Cryptosporangium arvum DSM 44712: one gene and its partner. The protein of the gene in region 1 binds, or shares a complex with, the protein of each later gene. Links are inferred from orthologs where the notes say so. Each region holds a gene or a part of one and is shown in the gene's direction. Other genes may lie near its edges. The genes, in order: mfd and uvrA.

Region 1 (10,879 bases):
GCGACGTCGTCATCGTCGGTCCAGGACAGCGCCAGGCAGCCGAGCCCGATCGCGCTGACGTGCGGGCCGTCGGCGCCCAGTTGTCGCGTCTTCATGGAGCTGTCCTCCGTCGAGCAGGACGGGGACCGCACATCGTCGTTGATGTATGCGGGGAGTCCGATACTAGGCACGCCGTTCCGGGCCCACGCTTCCCCGTGAGGCCCGTGACCGGAGTGTTTACACAGAGTTTTCAGCCGGTGTTGCGCATTCCGGCGGCGACGCCGTTGATCGTGAGCAGCAACGCACGCTGCAGCTGCGGATCGCTGTCGTCGGCCCGGTACCGCGCCAGCAGCTCGATCTGCAGGTGGTGCAGCGGCTGCAGGTACGTGTCGCGCACCGCCAGCGTGCGCTGCAGCACCGGCTGCGCGTCGAGCAGCGCCGGCTCGCCGGTGATCTCCAGGATCTCCGCGACCGTGCGCTCGTGCTCGGCGACGATCTTGTCGAAGATGTGGCGCAGGCCGGGGTCGACCAGCCGCTCCACGTACCGCCGCGCGATCGACAGGTCGGTCTTGACCAGCGTCATCTCGACGTTCGACACGAACGTGCGGAAGAAGTGCCAGCGCGCGTAGGCGTCGGCGAGCAGGTCACCGAGCCCGGCCTCCCGCGCCGCCGCGAACCCGGTGCCGACGCCGTACCAGCCCGGCACGATCTGCCGGGACTGCGTCCACCCGAACACCCACGGGATCGCCCGCAGCCCGGCCAGCCCCGAACCGGTGTCGGGGCGCTTCGACGGCCGCGAACCGATGTTCAGCGCGCCGAGCAACTCGGCCGGCGTCGACGCCCAGAAGTACCGGGGCAGATCCGGGTCGTGGATCAGCTCGCGGTAGGCCTGCTGCGCGGGCGCCGCCACCTTGTCCATCAGGTCCGACCAGCGGTCGAGGTCCTCCTGGGGCTGGCGCGGCTGGGTGTGCAGCAGCGTCGCCTGCAGCACCGCGGCCACCGTGAGCTCGAGGTTCTCGCGGGCCAGCGACGGCACCGCGTACTTGTCGGAGATGACCTCGCCCTGCTCGGTGACCTTGATCGCGCCGTCGAGCGTGCCGTACGGCTGGGCCAGGATCGCCTCGTGCGTGGGGCCACCGCCGCGCCCGACCGTGCCACCGCGGCCGTGGAACAGCCGCAGCCGGACGCCGTGCTGCTGAGCGACGTCACGCAGGGCGCGCTGCGCCCGGTGGATCTGCCACTGGCTGGACGTGATGCCGGCGTCCTTGTTCGAGTCGGAGTACCCGAGCATGACCTCCTGGACGTCGCCGCGTGCGGCGACGATCGCCCGGTAGGCCGGGATCGAGAGCATCCGGTCGAGGATCTCCCCGGCGACGTTGAGCTCCGCGACCTGCTCGAGCAGCGGCACGAACCCGATCCGGGCCACCCCGGCGTTGACGTCGACGAGCCCGGCCTCGCGCGCCAGCACGGCCGCGGCCAGCACGTCGTCGACGCCCTCGGTCATCGAGATGATGTAGGACTCGATCACCTCGGGGCCGAACTGGTCGAGGATGTCGCGGATCGCGCCGAACACCCCGAACGTCTTCGCGCCGGCCTCGTCGAGTTGCACGTCGGGGCCGCCGAGCGGGCGACGCCCGGCCAGCTCCCGGGCCAGGTACTCGGTGCGGGCCTCGCGGCTGAGCGCCGTGTACGGCTCGTAGAGCTCACCCACCCGGTCGACGAACTGCGCCAGCGCCTGGTGGTGGGCGCCGGAGTGCTCGCGGATGTCGAGCGTGGCCAGGTGCAGGCCGAACGCCGACACCGTGCGGATCAGCCTCGTCACCGTGCCGTCGGCGATGAGCGTGCCGCGGTGCGCGCGCAGCGACCGGCGCATGACCTCCAGGTCGGCGACCAGGTCGGTGGAGCCCAGGTAGTCACGCCCCGGCTGGTGCGCCGCGTTGCGGGCCAGCCGGGTGCGGGTGTTGGCCAGCTTGGCGCGCATGCAGCGGATCTTCAGCCGGTAGGGCTCGGCCGCGTTGACCCGGCGGTACCGGGTCTCCAGCTCCGGCAGGTTCGCCAGGTCGGCCGCGACGCTCTCCTCGAGCTCCGCCGACACCCCGACGACCCGGTCGGAGACCGACAGCTCCTCGACCAGCTCGGCCAGATCGGCGTCGGTGTCCCGGATGCCGTACTCGTACTGCAACTTCAGAACGTCCCGCGTGACCTGCGCGTTCACGAACGGGTTGCCGTCCCGGTCGCCACCGATCCAGGTGCCGAACGTCAGCGGCTTGGCCGTGGACGACACCTCGACGCCCAGATCGGCCAGGATGTCGGCCAGCTCGGTGAGCACCGTGGGAGCGGCGTCGGCGTGCAGGTCGTTGAGGTAGTAGATCGCGTTGCGGGCCTCGTCGGTGGGCTCCGGCTTCTCCAGCCGCAGCTCGTCGGTCTGCCACAGCAGGTCGACGACCTCGGCGAGCTCCCGGTTGGTGCGGCGGCTCACGTACGCGGCCGGGGTGCCGGACACCGCGGCCTCGGTGGCCTCGGCCTCCAGCAGATCGGCCACCCGGCGCAGCTTCGCCAGCGTCGAGCGCCGCGCCGCCTCGGTGGGGTGCGCGGTGAACACCGGCCGCACGGCCAGCTGCTCGGCGCCGGCGGCGATCTCCTCCGACGTCAGCCCGCGCGCCTTGATGCGCTGCGCGGCGCCCTCCAGCCAGCCGCCCTGGTTGGCCCGGCGGCGGCGCAGATCGCGCCCGCGGTGGGCCTGCTCGGTGATGTTCGCCAGGTGGAAGTACGTGGCGAACGCGCGGACCAGGCGGATCGCGGTGGGGATGTCGGTGCCGGAGAGCGCGTCGGCCGCCGCGGCGGCGTCGGTGCGGGCGGCCGCCCGGACCTTCTCGACCAGCTCCAGCAGATCGGGCCCCTCCTGGCGGACGAGCGTCTCGCCGAGCAAGTTGCCCATGCGCCGGATGTCGGCGCGCAGCTCGCGGTCGGCCTCGTTCGCGTCATCGGGCGCGACGCTGCCGAGACCCCACAGGTCGGACGGGCCTGCATCCGTGTCGGGCATGGCTGCTCCCCGGGATCGAGTCGGACGTCAGGGACGTCGCTGTCCCGCGTTCACCAGCCTAAAGGCTGGCACCGACAGGATCGGGGGCGCGGGCCGCATCGATCAAGTAGTGGGACGCCGACCGGGGGAACATCCGGGCGGGTCCGCGCGCTGTGTCTCGAGGAAGTTTTCTGTCGGCGCCCCGGCGTAGTCTGGCTCTTGCGTGGCCTCCGGCTCCCTCCCACTCACCCAGCGGACGGGGCCTGTTCGACGTGCGCGCTGAATCGTAGGAAGGCATTTGATGAGCCTGAGTGGTCTGCTCGACGCGAGCCTCGCCGATCCGGCTCTCGGCCAGATCGCGCGGCGTGCCGCCGGTGATGCGGCCGGCGAGCTCGACCTCACCGCCCCCGAGGCGCTGCGCCCGTTCGTGGTCGCGGCGCTGGCCGCCGCACGCGCGAAGGCGGGCTCGGCGGCGCCGGTGCTGGCGGTCACCGCGACCGGCCGCGAGGCCGACGACCTCGCGGCCGCGCTGACGTGCCTGCTGCCACCCGACCGCATCGCGGTCTACCCGGCCTGGGAGACGCTGCCGCACGAGAAGCTCTCGCCCCGCGCCGACACGATCGGCCGCCGGCTGGCCGTGCTCCGCCGGCTCGCGCACCCGTCCACCGACGATCCCACCACCGGCCCGCTCGACGTCGTCATCGCGCCGGTGCGCAGTGTCCTGCAGCCGCAGCTGGCCGGCCTGGGCGAGCTGGAGCCGGTCGGTCTGCAGGCCGGCGACACCGCTCCGCTCGACGCTGTGGTCGAGCGGCTGGTCAGCATCGCCTACGCGCGGGTCGACCTGGTCGAGAAGCGCGGCGAGTTCGCGGTGCGCGGCGGCATCCTCGACGTGTTCCCGCCCACCGAGGAGCACCCGGTCCGGGTCGAGTTCTGGGGCGACGAGGTCGAAGAGGTCCGCTACTTCGCGGTCGCCGACCAGCGGTCGCTGGAGATCGCCGCCCACGGCCTGTGGGCACCTCCCTGCCGTGAGCTGCTGCTCACGCCCGAGGTACGGGAGCGGGCCGCCCAGCTGGCCAAGGACCACCCGGCGCTGGCCGAAATGCTCGACAAGGTCGCCGACGGCATCCCGGTCGAAGGCATGGAGTCGCTCACCCCGGCGCTGCTGGAGGGCTCGGGCCAGCTCGAGCTGCTGGTCGAGGCCGTTCCGGCCGGCACGCACGTGCTGCTCTGCGATCCCGAGCGCATCCGGGCCCGCGCCCGCGACCTGGTCGCCACCAGCGCCGAGTTCCTGGAGGCGTCCTGGGCCGCGGCCGCCGGCGGGGGCGAAGCGCCGATCGATCTGGGTGCCGCCGCGTTCCGCAGCCTCGCCGACGTGCGCTCCACCGGCACCGGGCGAGGGCTGCCCTGGTGGACGGTGGCGCCGTTCGGGGTGTCGGCCGCCGGTTCGGCGTCCGCGGCCGATTTTGACGACGACGCGATCGACGTGGCGATCCCGGCCGTGGCCGACCCGGGCGTGCCCCGGGATTCGCTGACGGTCGAGGCGAAGTCGGTCGACGGGTTCCGCGGTGACACCGGCCGGGCCGTCGAGGAGCTGCGGCAGCGGGTCGCCGAGGGCTGGCGCGCCGCGCTGGTGTTCGAAGGCCCCGGTTCCGCACAGCGGGCCGCCGAGATGCTGCGCGAGGCCGATCTGGGCGCGCAGCTCGTGGTGGACGTGCCGACCGCGCCGGAAGCCCGGTCGGTGCTCGTCACCACCGGCCAGCTCGCCGGCGGGTTCCTGCTGGAGAGCGCACAGCTGGTCGTGTTCACCGAGTCCGACCTCACCGGTGCCCGGTCGGGGTCCGGCCGGGAACGCGGGCGGATGCCGTCCCGGCGGCGCAACGCGGTCGACCCGCTGCAGCTCCAGCCGGGTGACTACGTGGTGCACGAGCAGCACGGCGTCGGCAAGTACATCGAGATGATCAAGCGGACGATCAACGGCGGCGAGCGCGAGTACCTGGTGCTGGAGTACGCACCGAGCAAGCGCGGCCACCCCGGTGACCGGTTGTTCGTCCCCACCGATTCGCTGGAGCAACTGACCCGGTACGTCGGTGGTGAGTCGCCGGCGCTGCACAAGATGGGCGGCGCCGACTGGCAGAAGGCCAAGGGCCGCGCCCGCAAGGCCGTGAAGGAGATCGCCGGCGAGCTGATCCGGCTCTACGCGGCGCGTACCAGCACCAAGGGCTTCACGTTCTCCGCTGACACCCCCTGGCAGCGCGAGCTGGAAGACGCGTTCCCGTACATCGAGACGCCCGATCAGCTGGTCGCGATCAACGAGGTCAAGGCCGACATGGAGAAGCCGTACCCGATGGACCGGGTGATCTGCGGCGACGTCGGCTACGGCAAGACCGAGATCGCGGTGCGGGCGGCGTTCAAGGCCGTGCAGGACGGTAAGCAGGTCGCGGTGCTCGTGCCGACGACGATCCTGGCCAAGCAGCACTTCCTGACGTTCTCCGAGCGGATGGCGCAGTTCCCGGTCAAGATCGCGCAGCTCTCCCGGTTCCAGACCGACGGCGAGGCCGCCGAGACGGTCGCGAAGCTCGCCACCGGCGAGGTGGACATCGTCGTCGGCACGCACCGGCTGCTGCAGGCCTCCACCCGGTTCAAGGACCTCGGGCTGGTCATCGTCGACGAGGAGCAGCGCTTCGGCGTCGAGCACAAAGAGCAGCTCAAGCAGATGCGCACGGCCGTCGACGTGCTGACGATGTCGGCGACGCCGATCCCGCGGACCCTGGAGATGTCGCTGACCGGCATCCGCGAGATGTCGACGATCCTGACGCCGCCGGAGGAGCGCCACCCGGTGCTGACGTTCGTCGGCCCGTACGAGGAGAGGCAGATCGGGGCGGCGATCCGCCGCGAGCTGCTCCGCGAGGGGCAGGTGTTCTACCTGCACAACCGGGTCGAGTCGATCGAGCGCGCGGCGGCGCGGCTGCGGTCGATGGTGCCCGAGGCGCGGATCGCGGTGGCGCACGGCCAGATGAACGAGGACGCGCTCGAGCGGGTCATGCTCGGGTTCGACGAGAAGGAATACGACGTCCTGGTCTCGACCACGATCGTCGAATCCGGTCTGGACATCCCCAACGCCAACACGCTCATCGTCGAGCGGGCCGACGTGCTGGGGCTCTCGCAGCTGCACCAGATCCGCGGCCGGGTCGGTCGTGGGCGCGAGCGCGCGTACGCGTACTTCCTCTACCCGCCGGAGCGGCCGCTCACCGAGACCGCGCACGACCGGCTGGCCACGATCGCGCAGAACTCCGACCTGGGCGCCGGTATGGCGGTCGCGATGAAGGACCTGGAGATCCGCGGGTCGGGCAACCTGCTCGGCGGCGAGCAGTCCGGGCACATCGCGAACGTCGGGTTCGACCTGTACGTCCGGCTCGTGGGTGAGGCGGTCGCCGAGTACAAGGGTGAGCGCACCGAGATCGAGTCCGAGGTGAAGGTCGACCTGCCGGTCGACGCGCACCTCCCGCACGACTACATCCCGGGGGAGCGGCTGCGGCTGGAGGCGTACCGCAAGCTCGCGGGCGTCACCACCAGCGAGGAGCTCGCGCAGGTGCGTGAGGAGATCCGCGACCGGTACGGCAACCCGCCGGAGCCGGTGGAGAACCTGTTCGCGGTCGCCGCGTTCCGGGTGAAGGCCCGCGCGGCCACGATCACCGAGGTGTCACTGCAGGGGCGGCAGGTGCGCTTCGCGCCGCTGCGCCTGCCGGAGTCCAAGGTGATGCGGCTTCAGCGCCTGTACCCCGGCGCCATGTACAAGCAGGCCGTCGACGTCGTGCTGGTACCGAGGCCCTCCACCGCCCGGGTGGGCGGCCAGCCACTGCGCGACACCGCGCTGCTGGACTGGGCCGCCGGCTTCCTCGACGCGATGGCCCCGGAGCCGGCCAGGGCTCCGTAATCGGTCTGAACCTGGAGCCCGCTCGGGGGCTGGAGTCCGCCGAGGGGCGGGCTCCCGCTCAGGGGGCGGGCTCCCGCTCAGGGGCGGGCTCCCGCTCAGGGCGGGAGGTCGCCCGGGGCGGAGGTCGCCCGGGGCGGAGGTCGCCCGGGGGCGGAGGCCGCTCGGGGGCGGGAGGCCGCCCAGGGTGACGCTGCCGCTCGGCGGCGTCGTTCTGGGCGGGCCCGCCTCTACCTACGGGTTGCGGTGCGATTCGTAGCGGAAGCCCCGGCGTCCGAACACCACTCGGGTGCCTGGGGTGAGCGTCACCTTGCGGTGGGCCTCCAGGCGCGTCCAGGACTCGCTGTTCGGCGGGGCGATGTGCGTGCCGTTCGCCGACGCGAGGTCGACCACGTTCACGTCCCAGCCGTCCAGCTCGATCCGGGCGTGGATGCGTGAGACGACGCCCTTCGGGTCGTCGATGCGCAGCGCACGCGCCCGCCCCTGCAGCACGGCCTCGTCCCGCTCCGGCTCGCGCCCGACCACGTAGTCGGTGTCGAGCCGGAACGTCGCGCCGTCGTCGAGCACCAGCAGCCCCAGCGGAGGCCGGGGGCCGGTCCGTGACACGTGCGTGAGCTGCGCCATCGAGATGCCGCAGACCGCGCAGTACGGCACACGCGGGTCGTTGAAGTGATCGTTCTTGCAGTAGATGCCGAGCACGATCGGGCGGGCGTCGGCTTCCTCGGCCCCGTCCGCGGGAACCGGGCCGGGCGGCGGCTGCACGTCGGCCGGAGGCAGCGGCCCGGACGTCTGCGACCGGTCCTCCACCTCCGCCTGGTCGCCGATGAGCAGCACGGCCTCGAACGGAGCGGCCGGGTCGTAACCGCCGCCGCTCGCGGCCGGTGGGGCCGACGAGGGCTGCACGGCCTGGTCGGCCAGCGGCTGATCGGGCAGCACCGGCGACGGGCCGGTCGGTGTGTGCACCGGACTGTCCGGCGACGAGCCGCCGTCGAACCCGCCGGGCGGCGCGGAGACCGGGCTGTCGTACCCGCCGAAGCCGCCGGGGGGTGGCGGGGGCAGGGGTGAGGGCTCTCCGAACGGCGGAGGCGGCGGCGGTGCCGAGTCGCCGAACGGGGTCGGCGGCGGGCCGGGAGGTGCCGGGGGCATCGGGCTGTCGAACGACGCCGGGTCGTCGAACGTCGGCACGCGCGGCGGGTCGTCGAACGTGGGCACGCGAGATGCGTCGTCGTACGCGGGCATGCGGGGCGGCTCGTCGTACGACGGCGCGGCCGGAGCCGAGAAGGCCGCCGGTGCGTCGTGGCCACCGCGCTGGACGGAGGCCGCTCCGCGCGGGCCGGCCTCGTCGGCGGGCTCCGCCGAGGGCAGCTCGACCGGCAGCGGACGGGCGGCCGAGTCGTCGGCGAACGGGTTGTACGCCTCGGTGCTCTGCGGGACGTCGTCGTCCTCGACCTCGGACGGCACCGAGGTGATCGAGGGTGACGTGGGAACCCGCCGGACCACCTCGGTGGGCGGCGGCACCGCCCGCGACTCGTTCTGGGAGTCCTCGTCCGGGGCCGGCTCGGCGCGGAACGATTCGCGCGTGGCCTCGGTGGACGGGGCCGGTACCGCGCGGGGCACGTCGGCCGGAGCCGAGGACGGGTCGTCGAACCGGTCGGCCGGGGTCGAGGACGGGTCGCCGAACCGGTCGGCCGGAGCCGAGGACGGGTCGCGGTACGGGTCGGCAGGCGTGGGGGTTTCGGCCGGGGTGCCGCGGTAGGCGTCGGCCGGGGCCGCGTCGTGGTGGGCGTCGGCCGGTGACGTGGCGCGGACGGAGCCGAGATCGTCCGGCGTGGGGAGGGCGTCCGCCTCGGGGCGGGACGGCACGGCACTGAGCGAGCGCACGGGAGCCAGCGGCGCAGCCGGTCGACCCGCGGGCGAGGGCGCGGCCGCGATCGCGGACGGCACCCCGAACACGAAGCCACCCGCACGCACCACACCGGCGTCGAGCCGCGCCCACGGGTCGTGCGACCCGCCGCCGAGCGTGTCGAGCGCACCGCGGATCACCCGGGCCGGTGCCGGAATCATCCGGTCGACCCAGGTCAGAGCGTCTCGGCCGTCCAGCACGATCTCGCCGTCGTCGGTGACGATCGAGACCTGGGCCGCGCCGTGCACGATCACCGCGACTCCGTCGCCGACCGGCCCGAACGCGGCGAGCGGCGGGAAGTCGAGGTCCTGGTTGCCCGCGGTGAGCAGCAGGCTGGCCAGGCGTCGCCCGAGGCGCCGTCCGTCGCCGCCCGCGGCCGACGCGATCGCGTCCAGCACCTCGGCCGTCCGGTCGTCGTCGCCCTCCGGTGCCGCGTAGAGCAGGACCAGGTCGCCGTAGCGGGCGAGCAGGCCCGAGCCGGCGACCGGCGCGAGCGCGCGATCGTCCGGTTTCTCGTCGGTGTTACCTGTCGTCACACGAACCTCCCACCCCGGAACCGCCAGTGGATCGAGAACACCCGCATCGGGCCGTTCGCGAAGATCCAGACTGCCACCCAGACGAAGAGGAAGAGAATCCAGTACGAAAGTGACTGCAAACCGCTCAGGCCGTCGATACCCGGGACGGCGCCGGCGAGCAGCAACCCCCAGATCAACAGGCCCTCATTGATGAACGTGAGTAGCCCGACGAGCGTGGGCCAATCCTTCTCCCACCGCCACTGCATGATCAGGTGGTAGAGCAACTCCCACAGCACCCCGATCACCGTGACCGTGACGAGCACGGTGTAGGCGATGCGGTACTTGCTCCCGATCCCGACCTGCAGGGGCAGCAGCGGCGTCAGGAACAACGCCACCAAGCCGCCGATGACCAGCGTAAACACGATCCGGCTCTGGATCCGTCCCCACAACGTGGGCAGCATCTTTACTCCTGTCTCTGTACGTGGGGATCAGATCAGATTTGTTGGTTGCGTGCCCACTTGAGCCACTCACTCACGGACCGGGCTGGGCCGATGCGCTTGGCGAAACCTCGCCGGGCCAGGTCGTCGGCGATCTCCTGAGCGGCCACCTGCAGGCCGAGGAACGTGTCGACGCCGGGGAAGTACCCGCCGAGGGTCGGTGAGCCGGACGCGTACATCCGGCCCTCGCCGTTGGCGGTGCCCTTCAGCTCGAACGAGCGCTCGACGTCGAGCCGGCCGACCGGGTTGCGACCGACGTTGCTGTGGTCCATCAGGTCGGCCAGCAGGCGGTGCTCACGGATGTCGGCCTCGAGCCCGGTGCAGTCGATGATGAAGTCGGCCGGGATCTCGCTGACCTGTCCGTTGCCGAACTTCACCCGGCTCACGGTGCGGCCGTCGGCGCCGATCGTGACGTCCTCGGCGACGCCCTCCAGCGTGTGGTACCAGTTGCCCGAGCGGCCGGCGTTCATCTGGGCCTGCCAGCGCCGCCGCCACGGGGTGTTGGTGCCACCCATGTCCTTGTACGCCTGAGCGCGCTCGGCGCCCTCGAGCTTCCGGATCTTCGCCTTGAGCTGGCCGCCCCAGACCGACTTCGGGTAGTTGAAGCCCTGGTAGGCGAAACCGTTGCTGCCCGGGCGCCGCAGCCAGGCGTTCTTGCCGTGCGGACCGCTCACGTACGTGCGGAACAGGTGGACGATCTGCGTCTGCAGACCGAACTTCTCCCGGTCGTCCATCAGGCGCTGGAGCACGCGGGACGCCACGATGCCGCCGCCGCGGACCAGCACGGTGCCCGGCCGGGACTTGAGGAACGTGTAGACGTGCTCGTGGTCCTCGTAGGCGTTGACCACGTGGTGGAAGTCCTGGTGCTTGGTGCGGAACTCCTGCAGCTCGGGCAGGAACTTCAGGCCCGGGTAACCGATGCCCACGTGGACGTACTGCGAGCGGTACGCGACCCGCTTCGTCGGCGCCGCGCCGTCGGGCGGCGTCAGGATCGTGAAGTAACCGCCGCCGTGGCGACGGCGCACCATCCGC
Region 2 (10,209 bases), 5.9 Mb from region 1 along the record:
CGGCGTACTTGAGGACGGCCTTGGCGTCGGCGAGCAGCGCCAGCGTCTCGTCGGTGACCGCGAAGCGCAGGCGCAGCGGACGCTCGACGGTGATGCGCTGGTAGCCGAAGTCGGTGGTGCGGAAGCTCTTCACCCGGCCGTGTTGCTCGTGCGTGGGGTCGTCGGCGATGGCCAGCGCGCTGACGTACGCCTGCGTCAACGCGACGATGTGGTCGTCGTTGAGCATCTTGCGCTTGTCGCCGAGGCTCTTGCGCATCTTGACCCAGTAGTCGCGCCCGTCGAGCAACACCACTTTCCTGCGACGCTCCGGGGTTTTGCGATTGGTCAGAATCCAGAAGTAGGTGGAGATGCCGGTGTTGTAGAAGAGCTGGTCGGGCAGGGCGACGATGCCCTCGAGCAGATCGTTCTCCAGGATCCAGCGGCGGATCTCCGATTCACCCGAGCCGGCCGCGCCGGTGAACAGCGGGGAGCCGTTGAAGACGATGGCCAGGCGGCTGCCGCCCTCCTCGGGCCGCTTCATTTTCGAGATCATGTGCTGCAGGAACAGCAGCGACCCGTCGTTGATGCGGGGCAGGCCGGCTCCGAAGCGCCCCGCGTAGCCACGCGTCGCTTCGTCCTTGATGACCTTCTCGACCTTCTTCCACTCCACACCGAAGGGTGGATTGGCGAGCAGGTAGTCGAATTTTTCGCCCTCGTGACCGTCCTGGCTGAACGAGTTCCCGAACGCGATCTTGTTCGGGTCGCCGCCCTTCATCATCATGTCGGAGCGGCAGATCGCATACGTCTCACCGTTCAGTTCCTGGCCGTAGACCTCGACCGTGGCGTTCGCGTTGTGCGCCTCGATGTGCGTCTGGGCCTCGCTGAGCATGCCACCGGTTCCGCACGCCGGGTCGTAGATCTTGCGGACGATTCCGGGTACGACGAGGTCGTCCTCGTCCGGGGCGAGCAACAGGTTGACCATGAGGTTGATGACCTCGCGCGGAGTGAAGTGCTCACCCGCGGTCTCGTTGCTGATCTCGGAGAACTTCCGGACGAGCTCCTCGAACAGGTAGCCCATCTGGTGATTGCTGACCAGCGCGGGCCGCAGGTCGATCTCGACGAATTTGCTGACCACCTGGTAGAGCAGACCCGCCTCGTCCAGACGGCTGATCTGGGCGTCGAAGCCGTATTTCTCGAGGACATCGACGGCGCCCGGCGAGAAGCCGCCGATGTACGAGCGCAAGTAGGTTGCGACGTTGTCCTGGTCGGCCTTCAGCCCTCGGAAGTTCAACTTGCTCGTGTTGTAGAACGTCAACCCGGCCGTTTTGCGCAGCGCCGGGTCCATGTTCTGCACCCCGGCCGCCTTGAGCTGCTGATACCGAGCCAGCACGGCGTCTTTGGTCGGTTCGAGGACCCAGTCGAGGCGGCGCAGCACCGTCAGCGGAAGGATCACCCGGCCGTACTCGGACTGCTTGTAGTCGCCGCGCAGCAGGTCTGCGACCGACCAGATGAAGTTGGCCAGTTTCTGGTGATCCGTGCTCACCGGGGTCCTTCCTTCGGGCCGTTCTCAGTGGGACGCAGCTTGCCGGACGCCAGGCCGTCGGCCGTCAACCGGGTCATCTCCGCGCTCAGCGCCGTGGCCTGTCGCAATGCGTCGTTCAACGCATCGAGGCGTCGAAAGACCTCACCGTGGTGGCGCTGCTCCGCGATCGGGATCCGCGGCACCTGCGCCCGCCGGACATCCAGGCGCAGCGTGCCGGAGAGGCTGCTCGTTCGTCTCTCGTTCCCGGCGGTCGGGAGGTGCCCGGCGAGGAACCACGGGTCGATCGTGTCGAGGTCCGGGCGGATCAGATAGATGCTGCGACCCAGGAGCGCGCCGTCTTCGGTGACGACTCCGGCGGTCACCGGCCGGGCGATCATCGGGACGACCACGTCCCCGGCGCGCAGCGGTATCCGTTGACTCACCCGGTCGGTGCCGGCGGTGGCCGGTCCGCGCCGGATGATGTCCGACGCGCTCAGGAGGGGCGCATCCACCGCTTCACCGTCGTCACCGCCCCGCAGCGGTCCGATGATCTCGACGGCGCCACTGCGGGCGAGTTCGGCGATCGAGATGCTCGGCGACGGAGTGTCCGCGGGTGCCTCGATCGTGCGGCCGGGTAGGAGCGCGGGGAGGCGCTCGACGAGCGCGGACAGTCGGCCACCGGCGGTGCGCAGTTCATCGGTCACACTCCGATGCGGCGAATCGACGGGTGCCCGGCGGCTCGGCCGGAGGTCGACCTCGTCGTCCAACAGGTCGATCACCGGCACCGGATACGCGAGCGGCTCGGCCGGTTCGACGCCGTCGAGGAATCGCCCGACGGCGGTGCCCGCCCGTTGAACGGCGGCGGCCAGGTCGAGTTCGGACGTGTCGAGGAGCAGTACCGCCGGCGTCGGCGTCGGCCTCCGTTGCAGGATCCACAAGTGGAGCCCGATGCCGTGCGGCGCCGCGGCGCCCGGCGGGAGCGCGACGACGGCGCGGAGGGCTCCGCGGCGGAGGAACTCGGCGCGGATGCGCCGCCCGGCGCGACGGCTGGCCGCGGAGGGCGGCATCAGCAGCACGGAGGTGCCGCCCGGGCGTAGATGGGCGAACGCGTGCTGCGCCCACGCCAGTTCCGGTTCGGTGCGCGGAGGGACACCGAACTCCCAGCGGCGGTCGTAGCCGAGCTCCTCGTGGCCCCAGTCGGTCAGGCCGAACGGAAGGTTGGCCACTACCGCGTCGACGGTGAGCTCGGCGAAAGCGTCGTGGCGGAGCGAGTCGCCGGTCCGGATCTCACCGGACAGCCCCCCGAACCCGAGCCAGAGGTCGGCCAGGCGGGTGGCGTCCGGATCGTTGTCCTGGCCGTAGACGGCGGTGGCGCCGGCGTCGACGGCGGCGCGCAGCAGTCGACCGGTGCCGCAGGCCGGGTCGAGCACGGTGCGGCCACCGACCCCGGCGAGCGTGACCATCAGTTCGGCCAGGGCGTCCGGGGTGGTCACCGAGCGTTGGGCCGGCAGCTCGGCGAAGCGCGACCACAGCTGGGCGAACGTGTCCGGCACGCCCCGTTCCGCGGACAGAGCATCCAGGTCCGGCCGCAGCTCCGCGGCCGGCATGAGCCGGGCGCCGCGGAGGTGGTCACCGGCGGCGGCCAAGGCCTGGGCGGGCTCGCCCTCGGCGGCCAGTAGGTTGCGCCAGAGCCGGTCCTCGGCCGTCACCGCGGGAAGTTTGCCCTGCTCCACGAGCCACTGCTCGACCTGTTCGAGGTCGAACTGCGGGCTGCCTGCGGTGCCGCCCACCGGGGCCGGGAAAGACCGGTAGCGCTTCCGCCAGTTGCTGACCGCCGCGCGCCCCACGCCCGCGAGCCGCGCGATGTCGGCCGCCGTGACCCTCGCTGATCGCTGCACCAAGGCAGTGTACATAGTCATGGCCGAGAATGTTTGTTGACACTGCTTTCAATGACGCTACCGTCTGGGGTGGCTCGGAGCGATGGCGAGCGTCCTTCGGCCCGGCTTGAGCCAAGAATCGGGCCTGGAGACGACAACTCGATCAGGCTCTACTGTGACCTGGCCACGCGGCTGCCCGCCTCGCCGACGAGCGACCGCGGTCTCGTGGCGCTCCACGGCGGGCCGGCCCCCACGCTGGAAGCGTTGGCCGGCGCGGACGTCAGCGCCGACGACGCTCGTGCGGTGGCCGCGGCCCGGCATGTCGCGGACGAGCCGCTACCCGACGTGGGGCGCGCTCGAGGCGGAGGGTGCCGTACGGGGTTACGGGCACCAGCGGCGCCGCCGCCGGGTGGACGGCGGATCTGTCCTCGATCCGCACGTGACCGACGGTGGCCGGCTGTGCCCGTGTGCCGCGTCGGCGTTCTGGACACGGCGTGGCGACTCCGGACCGAGAAGGGCTGCTGGGACTGATCCAGGCCGGACCGGGAGCCTGGAGACCGCCGATCGGATGCTGACCAGCGTCGTCCGGGGCTACCAGCCCCGTTCGCGCCATTCGTCCAGGTGGGGGCGCTCCTGGCCGAGTGTCGTGTCGTCGCCGTGGCCCGGGTAGACCCAGGTGTCGTCGGGCAGCTGGGCGAAGACGCGGCTCTCCAGGTGGTTCATCAGCGACCGGAAGTCCTCCGGCGAGTTCGTCTTGCCCGGGCCGCCGGGGAACAGCGAGTCACCGGTGAACAGGTGGGGACGTCCGCCGGGCTCGCGGTAGAGCAGCGCGATCGCGCCGGGGGTGTGACCGACCAGGTGGATGACCTCGAGCGGAACGCCGCCCACGGTGACGGTGTCGCCGTGACCGACCAGGTCGGTGGCGACGACCGGCAGTGCCTCGGCGTCGGCGGGGTGGGCCACCAGCCGGGCGTTGGTGTCCTTGGCCACCTCGGCCAGGGCCTGCCAGTGGTCACCGTGACGGTGGGTGGTGACGATCGTCGCCAACTCGGCGTCGCCGAGAACGCGAAGTAGGGTGTCGGCGTCGTTGGCCGCGTCGATGAGCAGCGTCTCGCCAGTGGCGGAATCACGCAGGAAGTACGCGTTGTTGTCCATCGGGCCGACCGACACCTTGGTGATCGTCAGCGGACCCGCCTCGCGGGTGGCCGGCGTTCCCTGGGGATCCACGTGTCCGCTGTAGCTCATGGCTTCATCGTCGTGCATCCCGAGTTGCGTGCGCTACGGGTCGCGGCATAGTGATCCCTGTCACCGGGACCGCACGTATTCTCGAACACACGGTCGAGGCCGGGCAGAAACTGTCGGACCCCGCAGTTAGATTTGAAGCGCCTGGAATCTCCGTCGACAACTGGAAGAGAAACACCGTGGCCGACCGGCTCCTCGTGCGTGGAGCACGCGAGCACAACCTGCGGGACGTCAACCTCGATCTTCCCCGGGATGCCCTCATCGTCTTCACCGGCTTGTCCGGTTCGGGCAAGTCGAGCCTCGCGTTCGACACGATCTTCGCCGAGGGCCAGCGTCGTTACGTGGAGTCGCTTTCCGCCTACGCGCGGCAGTTCCTGGGCCAGATGGACAAGCCCGACGTCGACTTCATCGAGGGTCTGTCCCCGGCGGTCTCGATCGACCAGAAGTCCACGAACCGCAACCCGCGCTCCACCGTCGGCACGATCACCGAGGTCTACGACTACCTCCGCCTGCTGTTCGCCCGCGCCGGGGTGCCGCACTGCCCGGTCTGCGACGAGCAGATCAGCCGGCAGACGCCGCAGCAGATCGTCGACCGGGTGCTGGCGATGCCCGAGGGCGCGCGCTTCCAGGTGCTCGCGCCGGTGATCCGCGGTCGCAAGGGTGAGTACCTCGATCTGTTCGCCGAGCTGCAGGCCAAGGGGTACGCCCGGGTCCGGGTCGACGGCGTCGTGCAGCCGCTCACCGAGTTCACCGAGGGCAACACCAAGCTGAAGAAGCAGGAGAAGCACACCATCGAGGTGGTCGTCGACCGGCTCGCGGTGAAGGAGAGCGCCCAGCGCCGCCTCACCGACTCGGTGGAGACCGCGCTCGGGCTGGCCGGCGGCATCGTCGTGCTCGACTTCGTCGACCTGCCGGAGGACTCGGCCGACCGGGAGCGGAAGTTCTCCGAGAACTTCGCCTGCCCGAACGACCACCCGCTGGCCATCGAGGATCTCGAGCCGCGCACGTTCTCGTTCAACGCGCCGTACGGTGCCTGCCCCGAGTGCAGCGGAATCGGCACCCGCAAGGAGGTCGACCCGGAGCTGGTCGTCCCCGATCCGGAGCGCACGCTCGGCGAGGGCGCGATCCAGCCGTGGTCGACCGGCCACAACCTGGAGTACTTCCTCCGCCTGCTCTCCGGCCTCGGCGACGCGCTGGGCTTCGACCTGGACACGCCGTGGGAGAAGCTCACCGCCAAGCAGAAGCGGGCGGTGCTGCACGGGCACGACACCCAGGTGCACGTCCAGTACACCAACCGGTACGGGCGCAAGCGCTCGTACTACGCCAGCTTCGAGGGCGTCATGCCGTTCCTCGAGCGCCGCCACGCCGAGACCGAGTCCGAGTGGAGCAAGGACCGGTACGAGGGCTACATGCGTGACGTCCCGTGCCCGGTCTGCCGGGGCACGCGGCTCAAGCCCGAGGTGCTGGCCGTCCGGCTGTCGGGCAAGAACATCGCCCAGGTGTCGTCGCTGGCCATCGACGAGTGCGCGGCGTTCCTGGCCGACCTGCAGCTCGACAACCGGCAGCGGATGATCGCCGGTCAGGTGCTCAAGGAGATCAACGAGCGCCTGCGCTTCCTGCTCGACGTCGGGCTCGACTACCTCTCGCTCGACCGGCCGGCGGGCACGCTCTCCGGTGGCGAAGCCCAGCGCATCCGGCTCGCCACCCAGATCGGGTCCGGGCTGGTCGGCGTGCTGTACGTGCTCGACGAGCCGTCGATCGGGCTGCACCAGCGTGACAACCGGCGGCTGATCGAGACGCTGCTGCGCCTGAAGAAGCTCGGCAACACGCTGATCGTCGTCGAGCACGACGAGGACACGATCGCGGCCGCCGACTGGGTGGTCGACATCGGCCCCGGCGCCGGTGAGCACGGTGGCCACGTCGTCGTCTCCGGCACCGTGCAGGATCTGCTGACCAGCAAGGATTCGCTGACCGGGGCGTACCTGTCCGGGCGGCAGAACATCCCGGTGCCGGCCGTGCGCCGCCCGGTCGACCCGAAGCGCCGGATGCTGGTGAAGGGCGCGCGCGAGCACAACCTGCGCGGGCTCGACGTCGCGTTCCCGCTCGGCACGCTCACCGCGGTCACCGGGGTCTCGGGGTCGGGCAAGTCGACGCTCGTCAACGACATCCTCTACTCGGTGCTGGCCAACACGCTCAACGGCGCGCGGCTGGTGCCGGGGCGCCACCAGCGGATCAACGGGCTCGACCTGGTCGACAAGGTCGTCGGCGTCGACCAGTCGCCGATCGGGCGCACGCCGCGGTCGAACCCGGCCACCTACACCGGGGTCTTCGACCGCATCCGCAAGCTGTTCGCCGAGACCACCGAGGCGAAGGTGCGCGGCTACGGCCCCGGCCGGTTCTCGTTCAACGTCAAGGGCGGGCGCTGCGAGGCGTGCACCGGTGACGGCACGATCAAGATCGAGATGAACTTCCTGCCCGACGTCTACGTCCCGTGCGAGGTGTGCAAGGGCGCCCGGTACAACCGGGAGACGCTCGAGGTGCACTACAAGGGCAAGTCGATCGCCGAGGTCCTCGAGATGCCGATCGAGGAGGCCGCGGAGTTCTTCGCCCCGATCACCGCGATCAAGCGGTACCTGTCGACGCTCGTCGACGTCGGTCTCGGGTACGTGCGGCTCGGTCAGCCGGCGCCGACGCTCTCCGGCGGCGAGGCGCAGCGCGTGAAGCTCGCCACCGAGCTGCAGAAGCGGTCCACCGGCCGCACGGTGTACGTGCTCGACGAGCCCACCACCGGGCTGCACTTCGAGGACATCCGCAAGCTGCTCGGCGTGCTGGAGCGCCTGGTCGACCAGGGCAACACGGTGATCGTGATCGAGCACAACCTCGACGTGATCAAGACCGCCGACTGGATCATCGACATGGGTCCGGAGGGCGGCAACAAGGGCGGCACGGTGGTCGCCGAGGGCACGCCCGAGCAGGTGGTCGAGGTCGAGGCCAGCCACACCGGCCGGTTCCTCGAGCCGCTGCTGCGTGGCGAGGGTGCCGGGGCCGCGGCCCTGCGCGCCAGCGTCGCCGCTCAGCGCCCCAAGCGTGCCCGCAAGCCCGCCACCGTGGGCTGACGCACCATCCGCCGATGGCCGCCCTGCTGACGTGGGGCGGCCATCGGCGTGTCCGGCGTCAGGCCGGGGTGGTGAGCGCGGTGACGTCCTCGACCGGGGAGAAGCGGCCGTCCAGGTCGACGTAGACCTCGGCCGGGCCGATGTCGAAGAACATGCCGATCAGCCGTACGCGCCCCTCGTCCAGGGCCCGGGCCACCGACGGGTGCGTCGCGAGGTGGTCCAGTTGCTGGCGCACGTTGGCCTGCACCAGCCGGTCGAGCGGCTCGAGGTGCCGGTCGAGCGTTCCCGCGCGCTCGTCACGTTCGCAGCGCGCCCGGCTGGCCCGCGCGGTACGCAGCCAGGAGGCCAGCGCGCCCCGTCCCCGGTCCCCGCCGCTGCGCAGGGCGTTCATCGCGCCGCAGCCGGAGTGGCCGCAGACGACGATCGTCGGGACGCGCAGGACGTCGACCGCGTACTCCACCGCGGCGGCCACCGACACGTCCGGGTCCGACGGTTCGCCGCCGGCCGAGTACGGCGGCACGAGGTTGCCGACGTTGCGGACCGTGAACAGGTCGCCCGGGCCGCTCGTCGTGATGAGGTTCGGCACCACCCTGGCGTCGGCGCAGGTGATGAACAGCGCGGTCGGCGCCTGGTGGTCGGAGAGCTCGGCGAGGAACGGCTGGACCAGCGGCCGGGCCCGGCGCTGGTACTCGCGCGCGCCGACGAGCAGCCGGTCGCCCGGCTCACCGGCCTGCCACTCGCCCCAGGGTGAGAACCACCGCGGCAGCGTGGCCGTCGGACCGGTGCGGCTGCGGGCCCCCGGGTCGCCGTCGAGCGCGGGCTGCCCCACCTCCTCCACGACGACCGTCCCGCCGCCGGCCCGGTGCCGGTCGATCCACAGGCTCAGGTGGTCGTAGGCCGCGTGGTCGAGGAAGTCGACGACGAGTTCGACGACGACGTCGCTGCCCTCCGGGATCGAGCCGAGCACGCGGGACAGGCGCGGCACGGCCAGGAAGCTCAGCGTGCCCTCCACGACGACCCGGTGCCCTCCGTCGGCGCTCTCGGCGTGGATGCCGGCCCACAACACGCGACGCAGCGTGAGCGCCACGGCCAGGGCCAGCCCGGCCAGCACCCCCTCGAGCAGGTTGAGGAACACGACTCCGCCCGCGGTCACCACGTACACGGAGAGGTCGCCGTGCCGGCGCACCGCGCGGACGTGACGCAGGTCGACGAGCCGGACGCCGATGACGACGAGCAGCCCGGCCAGCGCGGCCAGCGGCACCTCTTCGATCGCCGCGGTGAGGAACAGCGTGATGACGACGACCCAGACGCCGTGCAGCACCGTGGAGGCCCGGGTCCGGGCCCCGGCGGTCACGTTCGCCGTGCTGCGGACGATGACACCGGTCACCGGCAGGCCGCCGAGCCCACCGGAGAGCGTGTTGGCGACGCCCTGACCCACCAGTTCGCGGTTGAGCGACGCGCGGGGCCCGCGGTGCATGCCGTCGACGGCCATGGCCGAGAGCAGGCTCTCGACGCTCGCGACCAGGGCGACGGTGAGGACGCCGACGACGAACGCGGCCCACTTGCCGTCCGGGAAGGCGGGCAGCACGTGCCCGGCGAACAGGTCGCCGGGCAGGTCGACCCGGTCGACGGGCAGCGCGAGGACCATCGAGAGCACGGTCGCGCAGCCGACGGCGGCCAGGGGGGCCGGGACGCGTCGGACCGCGGCCGGCATCCAGCGCCAGCCGACCATGACACCGATCGCGAGAAGCCCGACCGAGGTCGCCGGGCCGTGCGGCGTCAGGAGCTGGCCGGGCAGTTCGATCAGGTTGTCCCAGCCGTTGCCGGGGCTGTCGGCGCCGAGCACCACGTGCAGCTGGCCGAGGGCGATCGTCAGCCCGATGCCGGCGAGCATGCCGTGCACGACGGCGGGGGAGAGAGCCATCGCGCTGCGGGCGACGCGGCTCAGGCCGAGCACGATCTGCACCAGGCCGGCGATCACGGTGATCGCGCAGGTGGTGGCCCAGCCGAACTGGGCGACCAGTTCGGCGACGATCACCGTCAGACCGGCGGCCGGGCCGCTGACCTGCAGCGGTGCTCCGCCCAGCAGGCCGGCGACGATGCCTCCGACGGCGGCGGCGATCAAGCCGGCCATGATCGGGGCGTCGGATGCGGCGGCGATACCGAGTGAGAGCGGCACCGCGACCAGGAAGACCACGAGCGAGGCCGGCAGGTCGTGCCGGAAGAGGGTGGTGAGTTTTTCGGGCATGGGCATGGCGCGGCCTCCAGGGTCGCGTGCGTTTCAGTCCGAAAGATTCATGGAGCATCAGTAATGAGGCTTTTGCCCCAAATCAGGCTAAAGGCTCGCGGGTGTTCCCGGAAGGCCCCGGACGCAACGAGGGCCCCGAACCAGCGGTTCGGGGCCCTCGCTGTAATGCGGACGTCAACTCAGGGTGGAGGACGCCTTCCGCGTGGCCTGGTAGGAGGGGAGCGA

What was found.
Region 2: the proteins of mfd (region 1) and uvrA are in contact, whole or in part, in a crystal structure (PDB 4DFC), measured with the Escherichia coli proteins. The link is inferred for Cryptosporangium arvum DSM 44712 from one-to-one orthologs.

The regions. Positions count from the first base shown.
Region 1 is NZ_KK073874.1:1,063,668-1,074,546, forward strand. The notes cover bases 2,938-7,135. They hold mfd (transcription-repair coupling factor), read left to right. Parts: upstream 2,938-3,302; coding sequence 3,303-6,935; downstream 6,936-7,135. Other genes in these bases: ppc (phosphoenolpyruvate carboxylase), read right to left, coding at 2,938-3,022. In the rest of the region: CRYAR_RS04885 (aldo/keto reductase), read right to left, coding at 1-95; more of ppc, read right to left, coding at 230-2,937; CRYAR_RS42705 (FHA domain-containing protein), read right to left, coding at 7,167-9,371; CRYAR_RS04905 (hypothetical protein), read right to left, coding at 9,368-9,811; CRYAR_RS04910 (hypothetical protein), read right to left, coding at 9,844-10,879. UniProt on the Escherichia coli protein: Couples transcription and DNA repair by recognizing RNA polymerase (RNAP) stalled at DNA lesions. Mediates ATP-dependent release of RNAP and its truncated transcript from the DNA, and recruitment of nucleotide excision repair machinery to the damaged site.
Region 2 is NZ_KK073874.1:6,968,328-6,978,536, reverse strand. Bases 4,409-7,936 are described here. They hold uvrA (excinuclease ABC subunit UvrA), read left to right. Parts: upstream 4,409-4,799; coding sequence 4,800-7,736; downstream 7,737-7,936. Other genes in these bases: CRYAR_RS31975 (SulP family inorganic anion transporter), read right to left, coding at 7,795-7,936; CRYAR_RS31985 (MBL fold metallo-hydrolase), read right to left, coding at 4,409-4,623. Also shown: CRYAR_RS31995 (type I restriction-modification system subunit M), read right to left, coding at 1-1,522; CRYAR_RS31990 (N-6 DNA methylase), read right to left, coding at 1,519-3,399; more of CRYAR_RS31985, read right to left, coding at 3,970-4,408; more of CRYAR_RS31975, read right to left, coding at 7,937-9,990; CRYAR_RS31970 (glucosyl-3-phosphoglycerate synthase), read right to left, coding at 10,159-10,209. UniProt on the Escherichia coli protein: The UvrABC repair system catalyzes the recognition and processing of DNA lesions. UvrA is an ATPase and a DNA-binding protein. A damage recognition complex composed of 2 UvrA and 2 UvrB subunits scans DNA for abnormalities.